DNA from 3 places in the Devosia sp. GW821-FHT12F11 genome. Region 1 is predicted to be linked to each of the others. Evidence: predicted binding sites of a transcription regulator. Region 1 holds the regulator's gene; each other region holds the start of a gene.
What was found. The regulator LexA, encoded in region 1, represses DNA repair genes until DNA is damaged. The targets are predictions, from matches to a motif close to TGTTCNNNNTGTGTTCNG.
Positions count from the first base shown of each region.

Region 1 (4,851 bases):
CACCACCGTCCACCACGCCACCTGATTTCAAGCCGCACTGGATCTCCGCCGTGACCGCCACCACGATCGCCACTCACCGCCTCCCATCTGCTCGCCGCGAGCAGATCGCCACCCGGGTGATCTTCCTCGTTGTCGGCATCGTCATGGCTGGCTTCGCCCCACTGGTGCCGCTGGCCAAACTCCGCCTCGGGCTCGACGAAGGCGCGCTCGGGCTCTTGCTGCTGTGCCTGGGGCTGGGCTCGATTCTCGCCATGCCGATCACCGGCATCCTGACTGCCAAGTGGGGCTGCCGCGCCGTGATCGCCGTCGCCTCGATCATCATGATCGGGGCTTTCCCGTTCCTCGCTATCGCCGACAGCTGGCTCAGCATGGCGGTCGCCATCGCCGTGTTCGGCGCCTCGCTGGGCACCGTCGACGTGGCGATGAACATCCAGGCGGTGAGGGTCGAGCGCGACAGCGGCCGACCGATGATGTCCGGCTTCCACGGCCTGTTCAGCCTCGGCGGCATCGCCGGGGCCGGTGGCATGAGCGCCTTGCTGGCGCTGGGCGGCCTGTCGCCGCTGGTGGCGGCTATCGCCGTCAGCGTCGTGTCGCTGCTGCTGGTTGGCTTGTCGCTGGGCGGGCTGCTGCCCTATGGCGACAATGGGCAGGAGAAGTCGCCGCTGTTCGTTCTGCCCAAGGGCGGCGTGCTGCTGCTCGGCATCCTGTGCCTCTTGACCTTCCTCGCTGAGGGATCGGTGCTCGACTGGAGCGCGGTGTTCCTGACCTCGGTCCGCGGCGCCGATATCGGTCTCGCCGGGCTCGGCTATGCCGCGTTCGCGGTAGCGATGACCGGCGGACGGCTCGCCGGCGATCGTATCCGGATGGCGCTGGGCGAGCGGCGCGTCATCGTGCTTGGCGGCTTGATCGGCGCCATCGGCTTTGCCGTGGTGCTGCTGGTTCCCTCAGCCCATGCCGGCCTCGTCGGCTACTTCCTCGTCGGCGTCGGCGCCTCCAACCTCGTGCCGGTGCTGTTCTCGGCTGCCGGTCGCACCAGGGACATGTCGCCCGGCCTCGCGATCACCGCAGTCAGTACGCTGGGCTATCTCGGTCTGCTCGCCGGTCCCGCACTGATCGGGTTCGTAGCGCACCTTGCCACTCTGCCCTTCGCCTTCGTACTGCTCTCTGCCGCCATGCTGATGGTGGCGGCAAGCTACAAGGTCGCGAAATAGCGACGGCCGCGGACCGGCAGACCGTCCGCGGTCACCGGTCCGAGTGCTGGGAGCCCTTCTTGCCAACAGCTCTCACGAGGACAAAAGCCCCCAAATCGGCGGGCTCGTAACGCAATATTCACCGCTCGATTGCAGAACATAACTGGAACACGTATAACACGTTCAGTCTTTGTTCCGATTCTGCTCACGGAGCCGCCCATGCTGACGCGCAAGCAACACGAACTGCTGATGTTCATCCACGAGCGGATGAAGGAGTCCGGTATCCCGCCCTCGTTTGATGAGATGAAGGACGCGCTCGACCTGAGGAGCAAGTCCGGTATCCATCGGCTGATCACTGCGCTCGAAGAGCGCGGCTTCATCCGGCGCCTGCCCAACCGGGCCCGGGCGCTCGAAGTGATCAAGCTGCCGGATTCGATGAACCCGTCACTCGGCGGCCGCAAGGCTCGCTTCGAGCCCTCGGTCATCGAAGGCAACCTCGGCAAGGTGGCAACACCTCCGGCGCGCCCATCGGCGCCCGTGGTCAACGCCGACTCCTACCGGGCCGTGACCATCCCGGTGATGGGCCGCATCGCAGCGGGCACGCCGATCGAAGCGATCCAGACCCACAGCCATACCATCATGGTGCCACCCGAAATGCTCGGGCCAGGCGAGCACTATGCACTCGAAGTGCGCGGTGACTCGATGATCGACGCCGGCATCTTCGATGGCGATACCGTGCTGATCAAGAAGCAGGACGCGGCTTCGACCGGCGAGATCGTCGTCGCCCTTGTCGATGACGAGGAAGCGACCCTGAAGCGGCTCCGCCGTCGCGGCAATTCCGTTGCGCTCGAAGCGGCCAACCCGGCCTACGAGACCCGTATCTTCCCGCCCGACCGGGTCAAGGTGCAGGGCCGGCTGGTCGGCCTGCTGCGCAAGTACTGATTTACTGACCCCTCCGCCAACTGGGTCCTTGGGTCGGCAGCTTGCCGGCCCTTTTTCTTTGAAGCTGCGCTGCTTTCTTATGAAACCGCGGTCCTTTCTTGGGAAAACAGATTGGCCGGCCGATTATTGCACTAGGGTCGGCCCGGCAAAGACGGTACGGTCCGCGCCGCCACAGGAGGCCTCAGGTGTCTTCAGGCAGCGCCGCCATGCAAATGGCCGTCGCGATCGTACCAGGAGAGTGGACAACCTTCCCGATCGCGCTTTAGCGGCATGGCGGTGCGCAGCAAACATGCAGCGCCAGGGAGAAGGTTTTGGCAGCAGAGGTCGAATGGGTTGCCGTTGATTGGGGCACTTCCAATCTGCGCGCATGGGGCATCGACGCCGGCGGCGAGATCGCCTTCGCGCGCTCGTCGCCGGATGGCATGGGTCGCCTCAGCCGCGAACAGTACCCCGATGTGCTGACCTCGCTGCTCAGCGGTGTCGCCGAGGACATCGAAGACGTGCTGATCTGCGGCATGGCCGGTGCCCGGCAAGGCTGGATCGAGGCCCCCTATCTCGACGCCCCGGCCGAGCTCGGCCGCCTTGCACAGGGCGCGGTGGCGCCCGACATGCCCGGCCCGCTAACCCCCCGCATTCTTCCCGGCGTCTGCCTGCGTGATGTCGGCGCCGAAGACGTGATGCGCGGCGAGGAAACCCAGTTGCTGGGCCTGTCGTCGTTGCTCCCGGGGTTCTCCGGCCTGGCGGTGATGCCCGGCACCCACAGCAAATGGGCGCTGCTCTGCGGCACCAGGCTGGAGCGCTTCTCGAGCGCCATGACCGGCGAGATCTTCGAACTGCTGCGCACCCACTCGGTGCTGCGTCACTCGCTGGGTGGCGAACTCGAGGGCGAAGACCGGGAGCGCGGCTTCGAAGCCGGCCTCGATCAGGGGTTGGAACGTCCCGAGCGGCTGACTGCCACGCTGTTCAAGGTTCGCGCCGGTTCGCTCCTCTCAGGACGCAGTGCACCGTGGTGCGCCGGTTTCCTCTCGGGGTTGCTCATCGGCGCCGAGATCGGCGGCCAGCGCGACTGGATCGGCGAAGCCGAGATCCCATTGGTCGGCAGCGTCGGCCTTTGCGGGCTCTACCAGATGGCTTTCGCCCGGCTGGGCGCCAGCACCCGCATCATCGATGCAACCGACGCCACCCTCGCCGGCCTCAAGGCTGCAAGACAGGCATAGACCATGACCCACCGCCACATCATCGCGATCCTTCGCGGCATCACCCCTCCCGAAACCCTCGAAGTCTGCGACGCCCTGGTGCTCGCCGGCATCACCATGATCGAGGTGCCGCTGAACTCGCCGGAGGCGCTGCGCTCCATCGAGGACGCCGCAAAAGTGTTCGAGGGCCGCGCGCTGATCGGCGCCGGCACCGTGCTGAGCCGCGCCGATGTCGACGCCGTTGCTGATGCCGGCGGCCAGTTCGTCGTCTCGCCAGACACCAATCCGGCCGTGATCGGCGCCACGATCGAGCGCGGCATGACCTCGTATCCGGGCGTGTTCTCGCCCACCGACGCTTTCACTGCCATCCGCTCTGGCGCCACGGGCCTCAAGTTCTTCCCGGCCGAAGTGCTGGGCCCCAAGGGCATCAAGGCGATGAAGGCCGTACTGCCATCAGACATTCCGCTCTACGCCGTCGGGGGCGCCAATCCCGATAATTTCACCGAGTACTTCGCCGCCGGCTGCGCCGGCTTCGGTCTCGGCACCTACATTTTCAAACCCGGCATGTCCGCCGCGGATGTGGCATTGCGCGCCACCGCGGCCGTCGCTGCCTATGACCAGGGAAAACCGCGATGAACACCAAGGCCGAGCTCTTTGTCGACAGCCGCTGCGAGCTGGGCGAAGGCCCGTTCTGGCACCCGCTGCTCGAACGCCTGTTCTGGTTCGATATCCTCAACCAGACCATGCTGAGTGCCGGGACCGATGGCCACATCGTCGACCGCATCACGTTCAAGGACACGGTCAGCGCCGGTGCGGTGATCGACAAACAGAGCCTTGCCATCGCCCAGTCGGGCGCCCTGCTCCGCTACGACTTCGCTACCGATACGACCTCGGTCATCGCCGAGATCGAAGGCGACGTTCCGACCAACCGCACCAATGACAGCCGCGTCGACCGCGCCGGCGGCTTCTGGATCGGCACCATGGGCCGCAAGGCCGAAGCCGGTGTCGGCGGCGTCTACCAGTATCGTGCCGGGCAGACCACCAAGGTGATCGAGAGCATCCGCATCCCGAACTCGATCTGCTTTTCGCCCGACGGCCGGACCGCTTACTTCACCGACTCCGGCAAGATGATCGTCAAATGCGCCACCGACCCGGCGACCGGCCTGCCGATCGGGCCGTGGGAGGACTTCTTCACCATGGAGAGCCCCGGCGGCGCCGATGGTTCAGTGGTCGATTCCGAGGGGTATCTGTGGAATGCGCGCTGGGGTGGCGGCAAGGTCATCCGCATCTCGCCCCACGGTAAGCTCGACAAGGTTGTCGAGGTCCCCGGCGTCAGCCAGGTGAGTTGTCCGGCCTTTGGCGGCAATGACCTCAAGACCCTCTACATCACCACCGCGCGCGAGCACATGACGCCCGAGCAGCTTGAACGCGAGCCGCACGCCGGCAGCGTCTTCGCCGTGGCGCTCGACGTGCCCGGCATCGCCGAACCCTTCCTCAAGCTCTGAGTCTCACGTGTCGTTTCC
Region 1 is NZ_JBXAPX010000009.1:125,121-129,971, reverse strand. Features, by position in the region: gene AC1ROK_RS23905 (DeoR/GlpR family DNA-binding transcription regulator) at 1-25, shown strand, start outside; gene AC1ROK_RS23900 (MFS transporter) at 51-1,211, shown strand; gene lexA (transcriptional repressor LexA) at 1,410-2,132, shown strand; gene AC1ROK_RS23890 (2-dehydro-3-deoxygalactonokinase) at 2,444-3,349, shown strand; gene AC1ROK_RS23885 (2-dehydro-3-deoxy-6-phosphogalactonate aldolase) at 3,353-3,964, shown strand; gene AC1ROK_RS23880 (SMP-30/gluconolactonase/LRE family protein) at 3,961-4,833, shown strand; gene AC1ROK_RS23875 (beta-galactosidase) at 4,841-4,851, shown strand, end outside.

Region 2 (4,851 bases), on a different contig from region 1:
AGCGGCACGCCGGCCGCCGCCGCCATCGCGGCCAGCCGGTTGAGCCTGCTGCGGTCGGTGCCCTTGAAGGTCACGGCCGCGGCCAGCCAGACATTGCCCGGGCTGAGCTTGGCGAGGCGTTCGAGCACGGCGCCGGAATGCTCCCAGCGCGTTTCGTCGCAATGGAGGATCAGCAGCTGGCCTGCGATGAAGTCCGCGAGGTCGGCGAAGCTCAGCACGCACTTGCCCTTTTCGCTTTCCTTGCGCAGGTTGCCACGGCTCAGCATGCGGCAGAGCCGGCCATAGGCCTCGCGGTCCGAGGGGTAGGCGATGATGTCGGGGGTATCGTCGGCAAAGCACAGCCGGACCCCGACGACATAGCGAAAATCCGGCGCCTTATGCTTGAGGTCGCGATGCGCCACGTAGCCCCGAACCACGCCGGCAAAGCTGTTGCGGTCGCAGATGCCGACGCCGCTCATCCCCAGTTCGATCGCTGCCGAGACCAGTTCTTCGGGGTGCGAGCCGCTTCTCAGGAACGAGAAGTTCGACGTCACCATCAGTTCGGCATAGGCGAGCCGGCTCATGCGAAGAACCCGTGCAGGAACCAGCGCGGCGCTTCGGCGGCGCCATAGAGCCCGATGCGGAAGATCCAGAAGCGCCGGCCGCCATCATCCTCGATGATGTAATAGTCGCGCACCGTGGTCAGCGGATCGAACGCCGCGAGTGCGGAAACATGCTCCGGCTCCTTGGGTTTGGGCTTGTCAGTTTTGGGGTCGTCGCGCGGGTCACGCCGCTTGCTGCCTCGCTCCGGCCGCTCCAGCACCTCGAGGTTTTTGCCCGAGCGCCACCATTCGGCCTCGATCCGCTCCGGCCCCGAGGCCTTGAGGATACGGTAAGCGATCCGCCGCCAGATGATCCGCATCGGCGGGCCATGCGGCACCTCCGCCATCACGTTGATCGGTTCCGGATGGGGCAATAAGCGGAGCGGCCGCCGAAGTTCCGGATCGGGCAGCGCCTCCGGATCGTCCTCGGTCCGGGCGATCACCGGCTCGAGCTTGGCGGCCCGCTCGGGGATGTGGGTGTTGACGAATTTCGAGCGGGTGAGCGCCAGCGGGCCGAGCCGGCTGGTCATCCGATCATAGAGCCGGTCGAGATCCTGGGCCCCATCCTGCACCTCGAACGCCCCGAGCTGGGTGCTTTGCACTTCCGCCAGCGAACTGGCCGCCAGCCGGATCATGTCGATGCCGAACCCGGCATCATATTCGCCTTCGAGCCGCTCCGAGCGGTGCACGAACAGCTGGGCGATATGGTTGGGGTCGCGGGTCGCCCGGCCGGCATTGATGGTGAGGTTCATCACCTTGTGGTCGACCCGATAAAGCAAGAGATGAAAGGTCTGCGCGCCGATTCCCTCGGCTTCGAGCCGCAGGCCGAGCTGGATGGCGAGATCGCGCGCCGTCATCAGCACGTCGTCCATGTAACCGATGGGCTCGGCGAAGCGGCGCTCGGCATAATATTCGGCGATCGGCAGGCGCGGGGTGATCCGCTCTTCGATCCGCCCCAGCGCCTGGTCGAGCCTTAGAATCAGCGTTTCGCCGAAGCGGGCCTGCAGCGCCCGCCGATCCCGGCCATAGAGCTGGCCGATGGTCTTGAGCCCCATCTGGTTGAGCCCGGCAACCTGCGCCTCTTCGAGCCGCAAGCCGACGATCGGCAGGGGAGCGAGCGCCGCTTCGGTCTCTCCCCTGGGGACGATGCGGCCGGCGGAGAAATGCGCCAGCGCCCAGGCCGCTCCAACCGTATCGGCGATGGCGCCGGAGACGGTAAAACCCAGGGCGCGCAGCCGGCTGACCAGCACCTCGAGCATTTTCTGTTCGTCGCCGAACAGGTGGGCGACCCCGGTGATGTCGAGGATCAGGTCGCCATAGGGCGCCGTTGCCGTGTGCACGGCGACGATCGGGCTGGCGTTGGAATGCCAGTCGGCAAAATCGGCGAAGACCTGCTCGAGGTATACCCGGTCGATCTCGCGCACTTCCAGTTCCGGCACCAGCGCCCGCGCATCCGAGAGGTTCTGCCCGGAGATCAGGTTGGCCTTCGCCGCAGCCGCATCCACCGCGGCGAGACGCATGGCGCCTTTCTGCTTTTCCCACAGGGCCAGCGGGCGCGACGAGCGGGCGAGCTCCGGGTCAGCCCGCTTGAGACAGTCGGTGGCCCAGCGCGGCAGCGACAGGGCGAGGTGGCGGCGCCGTTCGGTGAACAGCAGTTCCGGTGCGGCGTTTGGGTTCGACTGAAACGAAGCCATTTTCTGTCCAGTCCACAAGCATGGTCTTGCCTTCGGCGCGCTGCGTCTTGTCGCCGAGCCGGCCTTTTTCGATCTCGACCTGGAAGCGGGGAATTCCCGGGGCGCGCGGGTCGAACGGCAGCTCCCCGCTCATGGCCGGCGAGATGCGCCAGCGGAGCTTGGCGGCGCTCGCCTCGCGGCCCCGGCCGTAGCGGACGAGGAAGGCCGAGGTCCCGGCTGCGGCAGCGCGGAGGCTCAGCCGGCGCGATACGGTGAAATCCAGCGCCTTGGGGTGGCTCGCGAGATCGGCGATGACCCCGGCCACCGCCCGGCAGGCAATGGCTTCCTCCATGGCCCAGAGCAGCTCGGTTACCGTCTCGATCCGGCCGATCACCAGCCGCGCCGGATCGATGCCGAACTGCGTGAGCCCGGCGCCATAGGGCAGCCCCAACTCCTGGCCTTCCCCCACCAGTTGCAGGTACAGCACCGCCTGCCGCTCCGAGGTCAGCAGCTGCCGGGCGAGCCCGAAGGTGAAGCCGAGCGCCGCGCCGCTCTGGCGCTGCTCATCGGCAAACACCTCGTGCAGCAGCCCATTGGGGGCAGCGAGCAGCTCGAGCGGATCGGCGTTCTCGGGCTCATCATTGGCAGCCCGCCCCAGCCGCTCGGCCAGCAGCGCCGCGCCTTCGGCCAGCAGCGGGCGCTTTTCCAGGGCGGCAATTTTCAGTCGTAAGGCATCGAGATCGTGGCGTGTGAGGCCCGGCATCTGAGCCTCCCTGTTGTCGGTAATTAGAACAAATAGGGAACACCAGAGTCCACTAGAGAGTCAAGCCGGATGAATCCTGCACGTTCCGCTCACATCCTCGCGCTGCGGCATAGGGGGCACTTTCGCGATCGGGCAGGACTGCCTATGTTTCCTCCATTCTCCCAATGGACTCCCTCCCATGTTCGATGCGTTGCGCTCCATCTTCCAGAGACCCGATGCCACTGTGCTCAGCATGGAGCCGAAACTGGCGGTCGCGGCATTGCTGGTACATCTGGCCGCGATCGACGGGCAGATCAGCGAGACCGAACGGCAGGCGCTCGAGGGCACGCTGATGGATTATTACGAACTCGACGAGGGCGAGGTTAAGAAGCTGATCGCCGAGGCGACCAAGCGGGACCAGGAGTCGGTGGATTTCTATCGCTTCACGTCAGCGCTCAGTTCGCTCGATGATGGCGAGAAGATCGAGATCATACGGATGATGTGGCAGGTGGTGTTCGCCGACAAGCGCAACCACGAGCTCGAGGACAATATGGTGTGGCGCATCGCCGAGCTGATCGGGGTATCGTCGCGCGACCGCACGGTGCTGCGCAACCAGATGGCGCGGGCCTGAGTCATGGTCATCATCTCGACCACGCCGACGCTCGAAGGCCGGCCGATTCGTGATTACCTCGGCATCGTCACCGGCGAGGTGATCGTCGGCGCCAATATCTTCAAGGACCTGTTCGCCGGGATCCGCGACATCGTCGGCGGGCGCGCCGGGGCCTATGAAGGGGCGCTGCGCGACGCCCGCAACACCGCTTTCGATGAACTCAGGGCCGAGGCGCAACGCCTCGGGGCGGACGCGGTGGTCGGGGTCGATATCGACTACGAAGTGGTCGGGCAGGCAGGCTCGATGCTGATGGTCTCGGTTTCGGGCACGGCGGTGCGGCTGTAGCGGCGCGCACCTAATCCTCATCCGCGGTGGTCATCCCCGCGAAAGCGCATATGCGCCAAGTCATGGTCGTGCCCCACCCACCGGCTGTCATCCCAGCGAAAGCTGGGAGCCACCTATCCACTTGCGCTGGGGCGAGTTGGGTCCCTGCTTTCGCAGGGATGACACCGAGCTTGGGGCGCCGTCTGGTGCTGTCGCCTTAGCGCTGGATCGGAACATCTCAGGATGGGCCCCGGCCTTCGCCGGGGTGACACCGTGGGTGTGGAACGCTCAGCGCTTCCAGGCCTCGAACTTGCCCACATATTCCGGCTCATCCGTCTCGCAGTCGAAATCCTTCGCCTTGCTGTCGGCGGCCTGGCGGGCGAGACTCTCGGCGTCCGGGTTGGCCAGCGCGTCGACATAGGCGATGTGGCAGGTGGCGCCGGGGCTGATCCTGGTCACCACAAGCACCTCGCCGTCGGGCTTGCCCTCCTCGCCCTTGGTGAAGAAGCGGAGGATCGAGGCGAACGGCTTCCAATAGCCATCCGCGTTGGAAACGCGCCACTCGATCTTGTCGCCCAGCCGGTTGGGCGGCTGCAGCCGCTGCTTGGCCGCTTTCTCGGTAGTCGAGTTGAGGCCGTAGGAGACGGCCATCCGCAGATCGCTCTCGGACACCATGACCGGCATGCCCTTGAGGCCGGTGCAGGCCCAGGTGGAACCGAAATCATCGGACTGCATCACCGTGCAATCGATGTTGAGGTCGAGGTTGGTCTCGCTCGATTCGATCTGCTGGGCGACGGCCGGTGCGGCGAGCAAAAGCCCGACGGCGACATAAAGCGCACTGGCGAAAAACCGTCCGGTCACGGCAAATCCTCCTTAAGGCTGCATGCCACCCGCGCATTCGTATGCCTTGCAATCATGGCC
Region 2 is NZ_JBXAPX010000001.1:318,093-322,943, reverse strand. Features, by position in the region: gene AC1ROK_RS01655 (error-prone DNA polymerase) at 1-563, opposite strand, end outside; gene AC1ROK_RS01650 (Y-family DNA polymerase) at 560-2,275, opposite strand; gene AC1ROK_RS01645 (ImuA family protein) at 2,160-3,017, opposite strand; gene AC1ROK_RS01640 (tellurite resistance TerB family protein) at 3,196-3,627, shown strand; gene AC1ROK_RS01635 (heavy metal-binding domain-containing protein) at 3,631-3,951, shown strand; gene AC1ROK_RS01630 (hypothetical protein) at 4,219-4,791, opposite strand.
Region 2: AC1ROK_RS01645 (ImuA family protein) is a predicted target of LexA. The motif match lies at 3,042-3,059, and genes of this name have one in related genera.

Region 3 (4,851 bases), on a different contig from region 1:
GTTGGCCACCAGCAACTCGCTCTTGTTGGTGCCCTTGACGACGTCGAAGGTGACGCTGTTGGCGTGCGGGTTGGTGGGGGCGCCGTAGCTGGTGCCCTCGTCGTTCACGAACAGCGTCGGCGACAGATAGGTGGCTTCGAGTTCAGTGCGTTCCGAGCTCAGCACGGTGACGATGTTGTCGTGGTCGTCGCCGCCGTGGAAGTTGATATCGCGGTTGGTCTCGCGCACCTGAATGGTGTTGTTGGCTTCGCTGGTCCAGCTGGCGAACAGCACGGCGTGGCGGGTATCGAAGGCCTCGAGCCCGACCAGTTGGCTGTCGTAGAGCGCCTTGAGCTGGAAGGCGTAGCCGTTGCCGCCATCGCCCTTGTTCACCGCGCCATCGACCGAGAGGTTCGAGGCCTCGAGGAAGATCGACTGGGCGAAGGTGAAGCCGTTGGACGGCGCGTTATCGATGGCGATGTCGAACAGCTTTACGTGGCTGGTGCCCGAGAGCGAAATGACGTTGGAGCGGTCAAACCCCTCCGAGACATTGGTGAAGCTGCCCGGATCCTGTTCGGCGAGGCCGGATTGGACGCTGAAGCCGCCGAGCTTGACGTTCTCGGCCACCTCGATCTTCTGCACCGAGGCGATGGTGGAGAAATCGAAGGCCAGCCCATTGGTCAGCCGCACGGTGTTGCCGCTGACCGAGGCCACCTCGACCATCGAAGTGCGCAACGGCTTATCCTCGCGCCACTCGGTATCGCCGATCGAGTCGAGATATTCCGGGGTGTTCTCAAGCTCGATCCACAGGTGGTCGCCTGCCGCGAGGCCCGACGCATCGGCCAGGTGCAGGTACATCGAGCCTTCTGCCGCCGGCTCATCCAGCGCGAAATCGCCCGAGTAGCTTGGCACATCGATGACGCCGCCGACCTGGAAGGCACCGCCGGCGCGGGCATTGCCGGTGAGCTCTATGGTGGTGGCGCCCGAGCCGGTGCCCATCACCGTAATGTCGTCGCGGTTGATGACGACGGTCTCATTGAACTCGAACGTGCCGGCGCCCATCAGGATGGTTTCGCCCGCCGGGGCCGAGTCGATAATGGCCTGCAGCTCGGCCGCAGAGGTCGAGGCGGATACGGTGATCATTGGGAGTACCTTTCGCTATAGGTGGAGGTGGTCGCGAATGCCTCCCTTTGCACCGCGGCTACAGTGTTCCCTGACGAGCGCTAATCCCGGCTGAGGCCGATCGATCGGATTTGCACCAAATTGCCAAGAGAACGCCCACACCTCGCCTGCCAATCTGGGCGAGGAGGGGGCCAGAATGTGCACGCTGGGGAAAAGGCCAGAAAAGCAAAGAGCCGGGCACTTGGCCCGGCTCCTGAAATCTCAACGATGACCAGCCCTTAGAGCTGGCGGATGGTTACCGGACGGTCTTCGTTCCAGGCCACGGCATTGCGCAGCGGCAGGCCGAACTGGCTTTCCTCGATCTCGAACACGTCGCCGGGCTCGGTCTTGATGCCGTCGGCAAAGCTCAACGTGGCGGTCCCGAACATGTGCACATGGATATCGCCCGGCTGGCGGAACAGGTCGTACTTGAAGTGGTGGTGCTCGAGGTTGGCGATGGTGTGGCTCATATTGTCCTCACCCGAGAGGAACGGCTTTTCCCACAGCACCTTGCCGGCGCGGAGGATCCGCGACATGCCCGAGACGTTGCGCGGCAACTCGCCGACCCGCAGCTCCGGCCCGAACGAGCAGAAGCGGAGCTTGGAATGGGCGAGGAACAGGTAGTTCACCCGTTCGGTCACGTGGTCGGAGAACTCGTTGCCGAGCGCGAAGCCGAGGCGGAACGGCGTGCCATCCTTGCCGATATAGTAGATGCCGGCGATCTCCGGCTCCTCGCCAGCGTCCTTGGCGAAGGCGGGCGAGGGGATCGGCTGGCCCGGCGCGGTGACGGTGTAGCCGTTGCCCTTGTAGAACCATTCGGGCTGCACGCCGATCTCGCCCGGCGCGGGCTTGCCGCCTTCGAGACCCATGCGGAACATCTTCATCGAATCCGTCAGCGGCGCTTCGGCCTGCTGCTGGTTCGACTTGTGCATGGCGTCGCGGGTGGAAGCCGAACCCAGGTGGGTAAGGCCGGTGCCGGTGACATAGAGGTGCGACGGATCGGGATGATCGACCGGCGCGAGCAGCCGGCCTTCGTTCGCCAGCGCCTCGCGGTCTAGCTTGGCGCCGAGGCCTTTCTCGATCAGCACGGCGCGCAGCGACAGGCCGCGCTCGGTGGCTTCGGCGGCGAGCGCATAGACGCTCTGGGCTCCGGTGACCACGCTGGTGACGCCGCCTTCGGTGGCGCCGACGGCGCGCGCGCCCTTGTCGTCCTGGAACTGGATGAGATGCATGAAGCCCATTCCCTCGATTTTCGTTGCCGCCCTATAGCGCGGCGCCGCGGCGATTGCATTCGGATTTTGGATGTAGATCGCCATTGCTGGTGCCAACGGTCTGCAGCGTTCGAATCGCAAGGCGCCGGTGCGTAAGGAACAGCGAATTTACCCCCTTGACGATTTGGAAACGAAATGAGAACAGAATGAGTACATTCGATGGACATCTTATCGGTTTGCGCGGCGCGGACCGAAGTGGAATAAGGGAGACCGGTGATGGCTGCTGTTGCGCCTCTGCGAGTTATTGAGGGATCGATGGATAAGGACAAGGCGCTGGCAGCAGCGCTGAGCCAGATCGAGCGGAATTTCGGCAAGGGCACGGTGATGCGCTTCGGCGAGGGCGCCATTGCCCAGGTCGAGGCGATTTCCACCGGCTCGCTCGGACTGGATATCGCACTGGGCATTGGCGGTTTGCCGCGTGGCCGTATCGTGGAAGTGTTCGGGCCGGAAAGCTCGGGCAAGACCACGCTGGCGCTGCATGTGGTGGCCGAGGCGCAGAAGAACGGGGGCATCGCCGCCTTTGTCGACGCCGAGCATGCGCTCGATCCGATCTACGCCAGGAAGCTCGGCGTGAAGGTCGATGAACTGCTGATCTCACAGCCCGATACCGGCGAGCAGGCGCTCGAGATCGCCGACACGCTGGTGCGCTCCGGCGCGGTCGACGTGCTGGTGGTCGACTCGGTGGCGGCGCTGACGCCGAAGGCCGAACTCGAAGGCGAGATGGGCGATTCGATGCCGGGCCTGCAGGCCCGCCTGATGAGCCAGGCGATGCGCAAGCTCACCGGCTCGATTTCGAAGTCGAAGGCCATGGTGATCTTCATCAACCAGATCCGCATGAAGATCGGCGTGATGTACGGCTCGCCCGAAACCACGACCGGCGGTAACGCGCTGAAGTTCTACTCCTCGGTCCGCCTCGATATCCGCCGCATCGGCGCGATCAAGGAGCGTGAGGAAGTCATCGGCAACCAGACCCGCGTCAAGGTGGTCAAGAACAAGCTGGCGCCGCCGTTCCGCCAGGTCGAGTTCGACATCATGTATGGCGAGGGCATCTCCAAGACCGGCGAACTGCTCGACCTCGGCGTGAAGTCGGGCCTGGTCGAGAAGTCCGGCGCCTGGTTCTCCTACGACAGCCAGCGGCTGGGGCAGGGGCGTGAAAACTCCCGCCAGTTCCTCAAGGACAATCCTGCGATCGCCGACGAGATCGAAAAAGGCGTGCGCGAAAGCTCCGGCATCCTCGGCGAAGCGCTGCTGGCCGGGCCGGAAGGCGATGAGGGCGACGGGGAGCCGTGATCGGACCCGCCGTGAAGTGAACAGAAGGGCGCCCAGGTGGCGCCCTTTCGTTTGGGCGGTGCTGGGTGTCTGCTCTCAAGATGTGCCATCATACCGGCGTCATCCCCCGCGCAGACGGGGACCCAGTGGGATCTCTCAACGTCAGCTGTTGCTGAAGCATCCCACTGGGTTCCCGCCTGCGCGGGAATGACATCGGTGGGGTGAGCGAGATCAAGCCGCATCCTCAGGTCCAATCTGCCGCCTCTCGCCACCCTGTGCTGGACACAACCGCAAGCCCCGCGATAGAAGGCCTTTCCTGTTGTTCTTGGCGGGGCTCATGGCCTCGCCATTTGTCTGTAAGAGACCCGTCATGACGAGCGTGAACGATATCCGGTCGAGCTTTCTGAGCTACTTCGCGAGGAATGGTCACGAAGAAGTCGCATCGAGCCCGCTGGTGCCGCGGAACGATCCGACGCTGATGTTCACCAATGCCGGCATGGTGCAGTTCAAGAACGTCTTCACCGGCGTCGAGAAGCGCGACTACGTGCGGGCGACCACTTCGCAGAAATGCGTGCGCGCCGGCGGCAAGCACAACGACCTCGACAATGTCGGGTTCACCGCGCGCCACCACACCTTCTTCGAGATGCTCGGCAATTTCTCGTTCGGCGACTACTTCAAGGAGCACGCGATCGAGCTTGCCTGGAACCTGCTCACCAAGGAGTGGGGGCTGCCCAAGGAGAAGCTGACCGCGACGATCTACGAAGACGACGACGAGGCGATGGCGCTGTGGAAGAAGATCGCCGGCCTGCCCGAGGATCGCATCGTCCGGCTCGGCGCCAAGTCGAACTTCTGGCAGATGGGCGATACGGGACCGTGCGGCCCATGCTCGGAAATCTTCTACGACCACGGCGACAAGTACTGGGGCGGCCCTCCGGGCTCGCCCGAGGAAGACGGCGACCGCTTCGTCGAGATCTGGAACCTGGTGTTCATGCAATTCGAGCAGTTCGCGGACGGCTCGCGCACCAGCCTCCCAAAACCCTCGGTCGACACCGGCTCGGGCCTCGAGCGCGTCGCGGCGGTGATGCAGGGCACCAACAACAATTACGAGATCGACCTGTTCAAGTCGCTGGTCTCGTCGACCATGCACGCCACCAACTTCAACGGTGACCCG
Region 3 is NZ_JBXAPX010000004.1:137,946-142,796, reverse strand. Features, by position in the region: gene AC1ROK_RS13550 (calcium-binding protein) at 1-1,122, opposite strand, end outside; gene araD1 (AraD1 family protein) at 1,380-2,372, opposite strand; gene recA (recombinase RecA) at 2,628-3,701, shown strand; gene alaS (alanine--tRNA ligase) at 4,051-4,851, shown strand, end outside.
Region 3: recA (recombinase RecA) is a predicted target of LexA. The motif match lies at 2,538-2,555, and genes of this name have one in related genera.